2 linked regions of the Luteitalea sp. TBR-22 genome follow. The protein of the gene in region 1 interacts with the protein of each later gene in a pairwise test. Links are inferred from orthologs where the notes say so. Each region holds a gene or a part of one and is shown on either strand. Other genes may lie near its edges.

What was found.
Region 2: the proteins of aceE (region 1) and nth interact in binary tests that used the Escherichia coli proteins (3 or more experiments, as listed by UniProt). The link is inferred for Luteitalea sp. TBR-22 from one-to-one orthologs.

Annotation. Positions count from the first base shown.
Region 1 is NZ_AP024452.1:4,281,100-4,288,743, reverse strand. What follows is about bases 2,244-5,487. They hold aceE (pyruvate dehydrogenase (acetyl-transferring), homodimeric type), read left to right. Parts: upstream 2,244-2,608; coding sequence 2,609-5,287; downstream 5,288-5,487. Other genes in these bases: TBR22_RS17975 (dihydrolipoyllysine-residue acetyltransferase), read left to right, coding at 5,307-5,487; TBR22_RS17985 (hypothetical protein), read right to left, coding at 2,244-2,511. Also shown: TBR22_RS17990 (hypothetical protein), read left to right, coding at 161-703; more of TBR22_RS17985, read right to left, coding at 781-2,243; more of TBR22_RS17975, read left to right, coding at 5,488-6,986; lpdA (dihydrolipoyl dehydrogenase), read left to right, coding at 7,161-7,644. UniProt on the Escherichia coli protein: Component of the pyruvate dehydrogenase (PDH) complex, that catalyzes the overall conversion of pyruvate to acetyl-CoA and CO(2).
Region 2 is NZ_AP024452.1:3,377,944-3,385,203, forward strand. What follows is about bases 2,961-5,820. They hold nth (endonuclease III), read left to right. Parts: upstream 2,961-3,881; coding sequence 3,882-4,760; downstream 4,761-5,820. Other genes in these bases: TBR22_RS13980 (glycosyltransferase family 39 protein), read left to right, coding at 2,961-3,861; TBR22_RS13990 (metallopeptidase family protein), read left to right, coding at 4,757-5,155; rsmA (16S rRNA (adenine(1518)-N(6)/adenine(1519)-N(6))-dimethyltransferase RsmA), read left to right, coding at 5,155-5,820. In the rest of the region: TBR22_RS13975 (carboxypeptidase-like regulatory domain-containing protein), read left to right, coding at 1-2,033; more of TBR22_RS13980, read left to right, coding at 2,149-2,960; more of rsmA, read left to right, coding at 5,821-5,943; TBR22_RS14000 (ribonuclease J), read left to right, coding at 6,221-7,260. UniProt on the Escherichia coli protein: DNA repair enzyme that has both DNA N-glycosylase activity and AP-lyase activity. The DNA N-glycosylase activity releases various damaged pyrimidines from DNA by cleaving the N-glycosidic bond, leaving an AP (apurinic/apyrimidinic) site.

The sequences.
Region 1 (7,644 bases):
GGCGGCATCGTGCGCGGATTCTTGCACAGCCGGCCGCCGGGGAATCCTTCGCGCCAGCGGGGAATCGCCGTCACTGGCGGGACCGGCCGCGTGGAGACCGCATTCCCGCGCCCATGTCCCGACGGTACGGCTCTTGCTCTTCCGTGGGCGGGAGGTTCCCATGCAGACCCACCTGCGTGCGTCGCTGCTCGCCGCGGCGCTCTTGACGATCGCGTCGGTCGCCTTCGGCCAGGGCGTGGCGCACTCGTTCGGTGAACTGCGTCTCCTGGTGCGCGAAGGTCAGACCGTCACCATCGTCGACGCCGCCGGCAAGGCAGTGACGGGCCGTATCACCCTGCTCACGCCCAGCGAACTCGTCCTGGGCACTCCCGACCGCCGCGCCTGGCAGGAAGCCGACGTGGCCACGATTCGACAGCGTCGGCAGGACTCGCTGGGCAATGGCGCACTCATCGGGCTGGGGTGTGGCGCCGGATTGGTCGGCGTCGCCGCGCTCGCCAGCGACACCCCGGCCGAGGACGCGGGCTGGGTCGGCCTCGCGGCGCTGTTCTACGCCGGCGTGGGGGCGGCGATCGGCGTCGGCGTCGATGCCCTGGTCACGCGCGAGTACGACGTGTATCGCCGCGAGCCTGCCGCGACGCACGTCAGGCTCATGCCCCTGGTGAACGCACGCGGCGGCGGGTTGCGCGTGGCCGTGGTGTTCTGACGGAAAGGTAGGGCGGGGTGTCCCCACCCCGCCGTTGGTCCGGCGGATCGACGAACGGCGCGGTCGGAGACCGCGCCCTACCTCCGAGCCATCAACTGCTCCGCGCTCGTGAAGCGCGGCTCGATGTCCACCGGCACGCCCACCAGCCGATCGAGCACCTTCTGCACCTGCGGACGAATCGTCGCGCGCGCCATCAGAGCCTTGGCGGCGGCGTAGTCGCCCCTGGCCTGCACGGTCATGATCTCGGTGGTGAGGGCCTTCACGGCCTCGCGGATCTTCGTCGGCTCCACCCGGAACGTGCCATCGGGGTTGACGACGAACGCACCGGCGTCCAGCAGGGTGTTCAGCTGGATGGCGATGCCGCGGCCGTGCGCCTCGGTCGTGCCGAACCGGATCGACCGGAACGCCGAGGCCAGGAACGTCGTGTACATCGTGTCGGCCAGCCCCTTGTCGATGACCCCGTCGTCGACCAGCGTCTGCAGCGCCCACAGGCCCGAGATGTCGGCCTTGGCCTCCTCGAGCGTCGAGTAGGTCTCCTTCAGCTGCGAGCGCACGGTGACCTTCTGCCCGCTCACCGTGAGGCTGTTCGGTCCGAGGCCGTGCATCAGCTCGTGCATCAGGATGTGGGTGAAGAACGCGTCGAACTGCACCTTGTCCTGGTCGTCGGTCGCCAGCGCCACCTTCGCGATCGGCTGCAGCACGAGGCGGAACTTCGCCTCCTGCGTGTTCTTCAGCATGGTGCGCTTGGTGCCCTTCTCCTCGACGACCTTCTCGTCGTTGGGCAGGTTGAACGCCGCCGTCTGCACGCCGCGGTTGCCGTCGCCGGCGCTGAACACGACGTTGACGACGCGGATCGGCGACAGCGCTCCGAGCTTCGGGTTGCGCCAGGCCGGGTCGATGGGCAGCCGGTTCTCGAGGCCCTGGAGCTGGCTCGAGAACTTCGCGAGCTTGGCCGTCTCGGCGTCGTCGCGCAGGGTGATGAAGGCCTCGAAGGCGGCCTTGGCGGCGAACCACTCGTCCTCGTAGACCTCGTAGGGGCCGATGGTCGGCTCGATGGAGGCGTCGAGTTCCATCCACGCGACGTCCGACGCGTAGTAGTCGTTGGAGAGCAGCGCGGCGGCGCGGCTCTCGAGGAACTTCTTCAGCGAGGGCTGCGTGGTGGCCTTCGCGGCGGCGCGGAGGTGCCCGGCCATCAGCGCCAGCTCGCCCTGGTATTCCACGGTGTAGGGCACCGTCATGAACTTTCCGTCCGCGCCGCGGCGGATCGTGGTGAAGAAGCCCTGTGCCTGCGCCTTCTCGGCGGCCGACAGGCCGGCGATCCACTGCTCGATGTCGGCCTTGCTGGCGCCGGCCGGGTAGAAGTTCGCGCCGTGCGGCTTCTCGCCGACGCCGTCGATGAAGGGCGCCGCCGCGTCGAGGCGCGACCATGGCCCCTTGTTCAGGAGGAAGTACCGCAGGCGGGCCTGCCCCTCGGGCGTCCGGTCGCCCTGCAACTGCAGGAGCAGGGCCGGGTTGCCGGCATACACCTGCCGCAGGAACAGGCCGTCGACGATGCGGGAGGCTTCGATCAGGTGGCGGAGGGCGGTGCGCTCCGATTCCGGGAGTTTCGACAGGTCGGCGCCGATGTCGGCCGGCGCGAAGCGGGCGGCCATCGCCTGCAGGTCCTGGCGCGCCGGGGCGGCGGGCGCCTGGCCGGACCGGGCTTCCGGCCTCGCCGGGAGGAGGGCCATGCAGGCGGCCAGGGCCAGGACGGCCATCGAAGCGCCGGCACGGACGCCGGCAGGGGGGACGCGACTGGTACCCATCATGCGGCGAATGATAATGTAAAGCGTTGTTCATACCCCGGCGCGGTCCGGAAGCGGACTCTGCCGCGCAGCCCGCCTGGCTACAGGATTCAGAATTCTCATGACCAACGGCCCCCAGGACGTCCAGGACACCACCGCCGCCATCGAGACCCAGGAGTGGATCGACTCGCTCGACTGGGTGATCACGCATGAAGGTCGCGAGCGCGTGGCGCAACTGCTCGACGCGCTCGAGTCGTACGCCCGCCACAAGGGCGTGCCACTTCCGTTCTCGGCGCACACGCCGTACATCAACACGATCTCGCCGGAGCATCAGCAGCCCTTCCCGGGCAGCCGCGAGATCGAGCGCCGCATCAAGAGCCTGGTCCGCTGGAACGCGATGGCCATGGTGGTGCGCGCCAACAAGAACTCGGACGGCATCGGCGGCCACATCTCGACGTTCGCCTCGTCGGCCACGCTGTACGAGGTGGGCTTCAACCACTTCTTCCGCGGCCCGGAGCATCCCGAGGGCGGCGACCTGGTGTTCTTTCAGGGCCATGCCTCGCCCGGCATCTACGCCCGCGCGTTCCTCGAGGGCCGGCTGACGCAGCAGCACCTCGAGAACTTCCGCCGCGAGCTCGCCGAGGGCGGCGGCCTGTCGTCGTACCCGCACCCGTGGCTGATGCCGAATTTCTGGCAGGTGCCGACGGTGTCGATGGGCCTCGGCCCGATCATGGCGATCTACCAGGCGCGCTTCTGGCGGTACCTCGAGCACCGCGGCCTGAAGAAGACCACGAAGAACAAGGTGTGGGCGTTCCTCGGCGACGGCGAGACCGACGAGCCCGAGACGCTCGGCGCGCTGACGCTCGCCTCGCGGGAGAAGCTCGACAACCTGATCTTCGTCATCAACTGCAACCTGCAGCGCCTCGACGGGCCGGTGCGCGGCAACGGCTCGATCATCCAGGAACTCGAGGGCGCGTTCCGCGGCGCTGGCTGGAACGTCATCAAGGTGATCTGGGGCAGCGAGTGGGACGACCTGCTGGCGCGCGACAAGACGGGCCTGCTGGCGCAACGCATGGCCGAGATCGTCGACGGCGAGTACCAGCGCCTGTCGGTCTCCGACGGCGCCTACGTGCGCGAGAAGTTCTTCGGCAAGTACCCGCAGCTGCTCGAGCTGGTCAAGCACCTCTCCGACGACCAGCTGAAGAAGCTGCGCCTCGGCGGCCACGACCCGGAGAAGGTCTACGCGGCCTACAAGCAGGCCACCGAGTCGAGCGGCCGGCCGACCGTGGTGCTGGCGCGCACCATCAAGGGCTACGGCCTCGGCGAATCGGGCGAGGGCAAGAACCCGACGCACCAGCAGAAGAAGCTGAACGAGGAAGAGGTCCTCAGCTTCCGCACGCGCTTCAACATCCCGCTGAGCGACGAGGATGTCGTCAAGATGCCGTTCTACCGCCCGGCGGAGAACAGCACGGAGATGACGTACCTGCAGGAGAAGCGCGCCGCCCTCGGCGGCTACCTGCCGCAGCGCCGCACCGACGCGCCGCGGATCGAGTTCGCCGGCCTCGACGAGAGCTTCGCCGAGTTCCTCAACGGCTCGGACGGCCGCGCCATCTCGACGACGATGGCGTTCGTGCGGATGCTGACCAAGATGCTGCGCGACAAGGAGTTCGGCAAGCTGGTGGTGCCGATCGTCCCCGACGAGGCGCGCACCTTCGGCATGGAGGCGCTGTTCCGGCAGGTCGGCATCTACTCGTCGACGGGCCAGCTGTACGACCCGATCGACAGCGATCAGCTGCTGTACTACAAGGAAGCCAAGGACGGGCAGATCCTCGAGGAAGGCATCACCGAGGCCGGCTCGATGTCGTCGTTCATCGCCGCGGGCACCTCCTACGCGACGCACGGCATCAACGCGATTCCGTTCTACATCTACTACTCGATGTTCGGCTTCCAGCGGGTCGCCGACCTGATCTGGGCCGCCGCCGACATGCGGACGCGCGGCTTCCTGCTGGGCGGCACGGCGGGCCGGACGACGCTGAACGGCGAGGGCCTGCAGCACCAGGACGGCCACAGCCACCTGGTGGCTTCGTCGGTGCCCAACTGCATCGCCTACGACCCGGCGTTCGCCTACGAGATCGCCGTGATCATCAAGGACGGCCTCCGTCGCATGTACCGCGACGACGAGAGCGTCTTCTATTACCTCACCCTGATGAACGGCAACTACGAGATGCCGCCCATGCCCGCCGGCACGGAAGAGGGGATCATCAAGGGCCTGTACAAGTTCAAGGCCTCCGGCCTGAAGAAGGCCAAGGCGCACGCGCAACTGCTCGGCAGCGGCGCGATCCTGCCCGGCGTCATCGACGCGGCCGCGATGCTCGAGAAGTACGGCGTGGCCGCCGACGTGTGGAGCGTCACCAGCTACACCGAACTGCAGCGCGACTGTCTCGCCGTCGATCGGTGGAACATGCTCCACCCGGCCGAGGCGCCGCGCGCGTCCTGGGTCGGCCAGCAGTTGGCCGGCGCCCCGGGCGTAGTGGTGGCCGCCTCCGACTACGTGAAGCTGATGCCGGCCGGCATCGACCATCACGTCTCGCAGCCGATGGCGCTGCTCGGCACCGACGGCTTCGGCCGCAGCGAGAGCCGCGAGGCGTTGCGCGACCACTTCGAGGTCGACGCGCGGCACGTCGTCGCGGCGACCCTGTCGCTGCTCGCGCGCGAGAAGCAGATCGACGTCAAGGTGGCGCAGGCCGCCTTCAAGGATCTCGGCATCAACCCCGAGAAGGCCAACCCCGCGCACGCGTAATCAAGGCATCGCAACGCTCATGGCAAACCAATTCACGCTGCCCTCGCTCGGCGACAACGTCAAGGCGGGGGATGTGCTCCGGGTGCTGGTCAAGGCCGGCGACGTGGTGGCTGTCGACCAGGCGGTGCTCGAGCTCGAGACCGACAAGGCGACGGTCGAAGTGCCCTCGACGATTGCCGGCACCGTGGCCGAGGTCAAGGTCAAGGAAGGCGATCGCATCGACGTGGGGCAGGTGATCTTCACGGTGAGCGGCGAGGCATCGGCGGCCCCGACCGGGGCCGCGCAGGTGCAGAAGGCCGCCGCGGCCGCCGTCGACCAACAGGACAAGGCCGAGCCGGTGCCCACGGCGCCGCCCGCGCCGGCCCCGACCGGCGGCGCTCGCATCGAGGTGACGGTGCCGTCGCTCGGCGAGAACGTCAAGGGCGGCGACGTCCTGAAGGTACTCGTCAAGGTCGGCGACTCGGTCTCGCAGGATCAGGGGATCCTCGAACTCGAGACCGACAAGGCGACCGTCGAAGTGCCGTCGCCGTCGGCCGGGACGGTCAAGGAAGTCGCGGTGAAGGACGGCGACAAGGTCGCCGTCGGGCAGGTGGTGCTCGTGCTCGACGGTGCGGCGCAGACCGCGTCGGCGCCGCCGGCCACGGTGGCCGCCGTGCAGCCGACGGTGCCGGAACTGCGCGCCGAGCGCGGGTTGCCGATGGCCCCCGTTCCCGGCCACGTGTCGGTGGCGACGCGCGGCCCGGCCGCGCCGCTCCCCGACGGCTCGGTCGCGCCGCCACGGCCCAACGTGCCGGCCTCGCCGGCGGTGCGTCGCCTCGCCCGGGAACTCGGCCTCGACATCGCCGACGTGCCCGGCAGCGGTCCCGGCGGGCGCATCAGCGACGCCGACGTGCGCGCCCACGCCAAGAACGTCATCACCGGCAAGGTGGCCGGTCCGGCCGGTCAGGCCGGCGCGGCGGCCGCGGGCTTCGCGTCAGAGCCGCTGCCGGACTTCAGCCAGTTCGGCGCCGTGGAGCGCAAGCCGATGCGCGGCATCCGCCGCAAGACGGCCGAGCACATGGTCGCCAGCTGGCACACCATCCCGCACGTCACCCAGTGCGAGAAGGTCGACATCACGGCGCTCGAGCAGCTGCGCAAGCAGTTTGCCAAGCGCGTCGAGGCCGGCGGCGGCAAGCTCACCGTCACGTCGATCATCACCAAGGTGATCGCGGTGGCGATGCGCAAGTTCCCGCAGTTCAACGCCTCGGTCGACCTCGCGAAGGAAGAGGTCGTCTACAAGTCGTACCTGAACATCGGCATCGCCGTCGACACCGAGCGCGGCCTGCTCGTGCCGGTGCTCAAGGACGTCGATCAGAAGTCGATCACGCAGATCTCGGCCGAGATCGCGCAGCTGGCCGAGAAGGCCCGCGCCGGCAAGCTGTCGCTGGAGGAGATGTCGGGCGGCTGCTTCACGATCACCAACCTCGGCGGCATCGGCGGCACGCACTTCACGCCGATCGTCAACCACCCCGAGGTGGCGATCATGGGCATGTCGCGATCGGCGATGGAGCCGGTGTGGAACGGCGAGAGCTTCGAGCCGCGACTCATGCTGCCGCTGTCGCTCTCGTACGACCACCGCGTCATCGACGGCGCCGATGCGATGCGCTTCCTCCGCTTCGTGGCCGAGGCGCTCGAGCAGCCGTTCTTGTTGGCACTCTAGAGGCTCACGGCTCAAGGCTCAGGGCTCAAACGAACAGGCTCGAGGCTCACGGCTCAGGGCTCAGAAAGATTGCTCGTGGCTCAGGACGCGGCGGCGACATCGTCCGCGGTGAGGCCCGAGGCTCGGGATGCTCTCCGAGCCTCGAGCCCTGAGCCTCGAGCCAGAGGGATTCCAATGGCAGACCCCACTCCACTCGTCGTCCTGGGCGCCGGCCCCGGCGGTCACGCCGCGGCGTTCCTGGCCGCCGATCTCGGCATGCCGGTCATCCTCGTCGACGAGGAGGCCAATCCCGGTGGCGTGTGCACCTACCGCGGCTGCATCCCGTCCAAGGCGCTGCTGCACGTCGCCAAGCTGCTCGAGGAGACCAAGCACGCCTCCAACTGGGGCATCGACTTCGGCCCGCCGACCATCGACGTCGCGCGCCTGCGCAACTTCAAGCAGGGCGTCGTCGACCGGCTCACGGGCGGCCTCGGTCAACTGACGCGCCAGCGCAAGATCACCTACCTGCAGGGGCGCGGCAGCTTCGTCGATGCGCACACGCTCAAGGTGGCGCTGACGGCGGGCGGCGAGCAGGTCGTCAGGTTCGAGAAGCTGATCATCGCCACCGGATCGCGCCCGGCCACGCTGCCCAACGTCAACGTCAGCAAGGAGCGGTTGC
Region 2 (7,260 bases), 900 kb from region 1 along the record:
AGCCGTTCGGCACCTTCTCGGGGGCCTCGATGCCCACCGTGCCGACCGACCGCTCGCGTCCGGGCACCAGCTACCAGATCGGCCACACGTACGTGCTGAGCACCAACTTCATCAACGAGGCCAAGGTCGGCGCCTCGTGGAACGGTCAGCGCATCAAGCCGGTCGGTGACTTCTGGCTGCGCGACACGTTCGGGTTCCAGTATCCCGAGTTGTTCAACGAGCCCGGCTACGTGGCAGGCGGCATCCCCAACGTGTCGCTGGCCGGCTTTGCCGGGGTGACGGGCCCGAACTTCGCGCTCCTCTCGCCCACCACCGACATCACCTTCCAGGACACGATCACCTGGATCAAGGGCAACCACTCGGTGCGCACGGGCGTGGCCATCTCGCGCAACCGCAAGGACCAGAACGGCCGCGGCAACTACTTCGGGTCGGTGAACTTCAACAGCGGCGGCAACCCCAACAGCACGGGCAACTCGGTCGGCGACATGCTGCTCGGCAACTTCCGCACGTACGACGAGGCCTCGGCCGACCCGGTCGGCTTCTTCCGCTTCACCACGTATCAGGGCTTCGTGTCCGACACGTGGCGCGTGCGCAACAACCTGAGCCTCGAGGTCGGCCTCCGGTACGAGTACTCGACGCCCACCTACACGTCGGGCAACAACCTCGTGAACTTCGACCCGTCGCGGTACGACCCGAACCAGGCCGTCATCGTGCGCACCAACGGCCTGCTCGTCCCCGGCGTCGGCAACCGCTTCAACGGCCTGGTCATGGCCGGAGACGGCATCCCCGCGGATCAGGTCGGCCGCGTCGACCTGATCAGTGGTGGTGACTACGACAAGATTCCGTTCGGCGCGCCGCGCGGGTTGTACGAAGCGCAGCACCTGTTCATGCCCCGTTTCAGCTTCGCGTACTCGCTCAACCCGGAGACGGCCATCCGCGGCGGCGTCGGCCTGTTCTACGACAAGCCCGAAGGCAACGTCGTGTTCTCGCAGCTGAACCTGCCGCCGGTGCTCGCCAACACGGTGTACGAGAACTTCAACATCGCCAACCCGTCGAGCGGCGCGGCCGGCGCGGTGGGCGCGGTGGGCACGATCAACGCGATCGACCCCAACATGAAGCTGCCGTACCAGACCAACTACAGCATCGGCGTGCAGCGCCAGTTCGGGCGAGGCTACTTCGCCGAGGCCACGTACGTCGGCAACACGGGCCGCAGCCTGATCCGCCAGCCCGACATCAACCGCGCCAGCTTCGACGCCCTGCGCGCCAACGCCGCGCTGCCCGCCGCCGAGCGCGTCTCGGAGAATTTCCTGCGGCCCTACAAGGGCTACTCGTCGATCCGGATGCGCGTCAGCGACGCGAGCTCGCAGTACCACTCGATGCAGTTGTACGGCGCCAAGCGCAGCGGCGACTTCCAGTTCACCATCTCGTACACGCTCGGTCGCGTGCTCACCAACGCCAGCGGCAACGGCGACAACGACACGGTCGACGGCGCCAACGACCTGGACTTCTTCTACGGCCCGGCGACGTTCGACCGTCGTCACGCGTTCATCAACACGCTGACCTACCGCATTCCGTGGCTGCGTGATCGCGGCGGCGTCCTCGAGGCGGTCCTCGGCGGCTGGGAGGCCAGCAGCAAGTACCGGTGGCAGTCGGGCCAGTACCTGACGCCGGTCGGCAACTCGTCGATCGGCAGCCGCCGCGCCGAGTACGTCGGCGGCGAGGTGGACATCGACGGCGACGAGAGCCGCTGGTTCAACACGTCGGCCTTCGCCAACCCGCCCGAGGATCGGCGCGGCTCGGCGACCGTGGGCCAGATCGAGGGCCCGGCGTTCTCGCAGATGGACATCTCGCTGCGCAAGAACTTCCGGTTCGGCGGCCGCTACAACCTGACGCCGATCTTCGACTGCTTCAACCTGTTCAACACGGTGAACCTGCAGAACCCCAACGTGAACGCCAACGACGTCGCGTTCGGCACCATCACCGGCGCGCAGCCGCCGCGCCAGTTCCAGTTCGGCGTCCGGTTCGACTTCTGACGTCGTTCCTTCGGCCGGCCCGGGGCACCCCGGGTCGGCCGGTTCGTTCCGTGCGGCCATCGATTGGCTGGCGGAACGCCGGGCCGCGCGGTAGTCTGGCCTGCGTCACACGCCAATGGGCCAGCCCACCGCATCGCCTGATGCCTCATCGTCGCGCCCTGGCCGCTCGCCCCTGATCGCGCCCGCCCTTCAGGCGGTTGCCGCCATCGGCATGCTCGTCGCCGTCCTCACCTGGGCCACCGGCGGCTTCCAGACCTCGCTGGCCGGGCTCCGCCTCTCGTCATCGCACGTCCTGCGCCCGTTCGTCCTCGCGAGCCTCGCGTGGCTGGCCGGCCGCGCCCTCTCCGGCAGGGCGGCCCTCCCGTGGCCGGGCGCCGCCCGTCCCTGGCTGGTCGTCGCCCTCGCGGCGCAGGTCGCGTTCGTCGGCGTGCACCTGGCTCCGTACGCTGCGGCAGCCGACATGTACGGCTACGTGCAGCAGGCGTTCGACTGGCGCGCCGGCTCGCTGGTGCATCCCGAGTGGGTGACCGGACTCGGCGATCTGTATGCCGGCGCTGCCGTGCCCCTGGGCTATGTCTTCCGCTCGGCGCCGGTCCCCGCAGCCGTCGCGTTGTATCCGCCGGGCACGTCCCTGCACATGGCGCTGGCGAGCCTGGCGCATCCCTGGGCGATGTACCTCGTCTCGCCGCTGGCGGCCCTCGCGATGGTCTGGGGCACCTGGGCGCTCGGCCGACAACTCGGCGACGAGCGCACGGGGCCGGTGGCCGCACTGCTGGTCGCCACCTGCCCCATCGTCCTGGCCCAGGCGATCGTGCCGATGAGCGACACCCTGGCCGCGGCGTACTGGACGGGCAGTTTCGTGTGCGCCGGTCGCGGGCCTGCCGGGCGTCGATGGGTCGCCGCGCTGCTGGCAGGGGCCCTGGCAGGCGCGGCCATCCTGGTGCGACCCAACCTCGCTCCTCTGGCCGCAGCCATCGCCTTGCGGGCCGTGCAGGTGCAGGGCTGGCGCGTCGCGAGCCTCGCCGTCACCGCGATGCTGCCCGCCGTCGGGTGGCTCGCCTGGCACCAGGCGACCCTCTATGGGGCGCCACTGGCCACAGGCTACGGCGCGCCCGGCCAACTGTTCTCGGTCGCACACGTGCCGACCAACCTTGCGCGCTACACCATGTGGCTGTGGCAGGCGCTGTCGCCGGTGACCGTCCTGGGCGGCGTCGCCTGGCTCGTCGGTCTGGTCCGCACCTCCCGCGTGCCCGCGGCGGTGGTGCTGCTTGCCGGCACCACGGTCGGGCTGTACCTCGTGTACCTGCCGTGGCCTCACTGGACGTTTGCCCGCTTCCTGCTTCCTGCCCTGCCCGTGCTGGTGGTGGGCGCGGTGATCACGTGGTCGGCGCTGACGGCGGCGCGGCCGTTGGTCTTCGCAGGGCTCGTGCTCATCGCCCTGGGCTGGCAACTGCACTTCACGGAGCGATCGGAGCTGCGGCACACGCGCACGGCGATGTCGCGGTTCGCCGAGTTGCCGGACCGGTTGAAGGCGGCCGGCCTCGACGGCGCGTTCGCCGCCACCCGACTCCACAGCGGCAGCCTCAGGTTCTACGGCGGACCACGCACGGTGCGCTGGGATCTCATCTCGCGCGACGAGCTCGCTGCCGCGGCGCGCGCCGCGCGTGCGCAGGGGCGCAGGGCACTGCTCATCGACGACTCGGATGACCGCGACGCCTTCGAGGCGGCGTTCGGCCCGCTCACGTGCTGGGTGGATCCGGCAGCGCCACTGCTGACGCTCGAACGGCACGCGCAGGTACGTGTGTTCGCCCTGCAGCCGTCCTGCTGACGCCTGCTACCATCCTTGGCGTGCCCCGCCGCGCGGCCCCCGCCTCCCCGACACCTGCTGCCGAGTCCGTACCGTTCGTGGACGCGCGAGCCGTCCTCGAGCGCTTGTTGCGGCACTACCCGGCTCCCGACACGGAACTGGCGTACCGCAACGCCTTCGAACTGCTCATCGCCACCGTCCTCTCGGCACAGTCCACCGACAGGCGCGTCAACGAGACGACGCCGGCGCTGTTTGCCCGCTACCCCGACGCGCCTGCCCTCGCTGCCGCCGACCCGGCCGACGTCGAGCCGCTGATCCACGCCACCGGCTTCTTCCGGGTCAAGGCCAAGGCGATCATCACGCTGTCGCAACGCCTCGTCGCCGAGCATGCGGGCGACGTGCCGGCCGACATGGCTGCCCTCACGGCGCTGCCCGGCGTCGGTCGCAAGACCGCCAACGTCGTTCTCGGGCACGCCCTGGGCGTCCCGGGATTGCCGGTGGACCGGCATGTGCTGCGCGTGGCCGAACGCATCGGCCTCACGCACGAGACGACGCCGGAGGGTGTCGAGCGCGACCTGTGTGCGGCGCTGCCGCCCGCCGACTGGACGCGCCTGTCCGACGGCCTCATCCTCCACGGTCGGCGCGTGTGTCGGCCCAAGCCGCAGTGCGACGCGTGCGAGGTTGCCGACGTATGCCGGTATCCGTTCAAGGTGGGCGGACTGCGGCCGCTCGACCTCGTGGCGCCGGTGAAGAAGCGCGCCAGGGCGGCAGCATCCGGGAACATCGCTGACCGTCGACCTGGAAGGTCGACGGCCACGAACCCACAACCTCCGAAGGCCGAAGGCCGCATGACGAAGGCCGTCCCCAAGGCCGTCCCGCCGCCCGTCAAGGCGAAGCCGGCGAAGGGCGGTGCCCGATGACCCGCGACGAGTTCGCCAGCCTGATCGAGGAGGCCCTCGCGTTGATCCCGCCGGACTTCCGAGACGCGATGCGCAACATCGCGATCATCGTCGAGGATCATCCGCCGCAGGAGATCCTCCACGAGATGGAGATCGAGCCGCCCGACACGCTCTACGGGCTGTACCTCGGCACGCCGATCACCGAGCGCCAGTGGGGCGACGGCAATCGCGAACCCGACCAGATCGTGCTGTACCAGGGGCCGCACGAGGAGGACGCCGTCAACGAGGACGACCTGGTCGCGATGGTCGCCGAGACCCTCATCCACGAGGTCGGCCACTACTTCGGCATGTCCGAAGAGGAGATCATGGAGGTCGAGGAGAAGTTCTGGGCGGAGCAGGACGGGGGCGGCGACTAGTGCAGGCCCGCAAGCGCTTCGGCCAGCACTTCCTCGAGCCGGCCTGGATCGCCAAGATCGTCGCGGCCGTCGCGCCGAAGGCCGGGGAGGTGTTCCTCGAGGTCGGCCCGGGCCGCGGCCAGTTGACCGAGCCGATCGCGCGCACCGGCGCCGTGGTGCATGCGGTCGAGATCGACCGCGACCTCGTCGCCGCGTTACGGGCGCGAGCCATCCCGGGCGTCCACGTGCACGAGGGAGACTTCCTCGACGTGCCGCCGGAGGTCTGGTTCGCGGGGGAACGTCCGTACCGGATGGCCGCCAACCTCCCCTACAACGTCTCGACGCCCATCCTCGGCCGCCTGCTCCGCCATGCCCGCGCCGGCCGGCTCGCCGACGCGTTCCTGATGCTGCAGAAGGAGGTCGCCGACCGACTGGTGGCCGTCCCTGGGACGCGCGACTACGGGCCGCTGGCCATCGCCATGGCTCAGCAGGCCGACGTCAGCCGCGTGCTCGTGCTGCCGCCCGGCGCCTTCCGGCCGCCGCCGAAGGTCCACTCCGCGGTGGTGCGGATGGTCTTCAGGCCCGACCGCGTCCCCGTCGCCGATCCGGCGCGCCTCGACGCGCTCGTCCGCCACGTGTTCACGCAGCGCCGCAAGATGCTCTCGAGCAGCCTCGGGGCGTTGGCGCGGGGCGAGGGCGCCGACGCGGGCGCGTGGTTGCGCGCCACCGACATCGACGGCACGCGCCGCCCCGAGACACTGACGCTCGAGGAATTCGCCCGCCTGGCCGACGCGTCCCGGGCGTTGTAGGCGTCGACCTGCCCGTCGCGCAAGCGCGACGGCTACACCATGGGTAGGGCGGCGTGTCCCCCTGGATGTAGGCGTCGGCCTTGGCCGACGCGCCCATTCAACTGTGCTATCTTCTTGCACGTTGTAGGACTTAGCGGTTTCAGCCCAACCCAGTGGGTCTGATTCCAGAGCGCCGGTCCTGGCTCCCGCCAGTCCCCCGGCTGTCCGTGTCCGCTGGCCCGGTCCCCCACCTTCGACCGGTGCACGTGGCGCAGCGCGTGTGAGTTCCGGACGCGGCATGTCGCTGCGATCGGACGTGCTGTCGGCTCACGCCGACGCTCTGGTGATTCGACGCGAGATGACCGTACCCGAGGCGCAGGCCCTGCCTGTCGACGTGGTGCCCCTTGGCGGGCTCCGCGAGTTCGGCATGAACACGATGGCGATCACGTGTGGCGAGACCACCATCGTGATCGACGCCGGGGTCATGTTCGCCGAGCCGGACCTGCCCGGCGTGGACCTCGTGGTCCCCGACCTGGCGTACCTCGAGGGCCTCGGCCGCAAGGTCGACGCCGTGTTCCTCACGCACGGCCACGAGGATCACATCGGCGGGCTGCCCTACCTCATGCCGCTGGTCGCCGGCCCCGTGTACGGGTCGAAGCTGGCCCTGGCGCTGGTCGAGCACCGCCTCGAGCAGCACGCCATCGACGTGCGCGACCGGCTCAAGCCCGTCGCCCCCGGGGATCGCGTCCAGGTCGGCCCGTTCACCATCGAGTGCCTGCGCGTCACGCACAGCATGCCCGACTGCCTGGCGCTGGCGATCCACACGCCGCAGGGCGTGCTCGTGCACACCGGCGACTTCAAGATCGACCACACGCCGCTCGACGGCGATCGCACCGACCTGCCGCGACTGGCCGAACTCGGCCAGCAGGGCGTGCTCGCGCTGTTTGCCGACTCGACCAATGTCGATCGCCCCGGCGTTGCCGGCTCGGAACGCGACGTGATCGACGGCTTCGAGGAGATCTTCACCTCGACCGCCGGAAAGATCGTCGTCGCGATGTTCGCCTCGAGCATCCACCGGATGCAGGTGATCGTCGACCTCGCCGCGCAGTTCGACCGGCACGTGGCCTTCGTCGGCCGCGGCATGATCGACAACTCCGAGACCGCGCAGCGCCTCGGCTACCTGCGCATCCCGCAGGGCGTCGCCATCCGCGACTCCGAGGTGCGCGACTTCCCCGCCAGCGACGTCGTGTGCATCACCACCGGCACGCAGGGCGAGCCGGCCGCGGCGTTGTCGCGCATCGCCATCGACGACCACCGCTTCGTGAAGGTCGATGACGA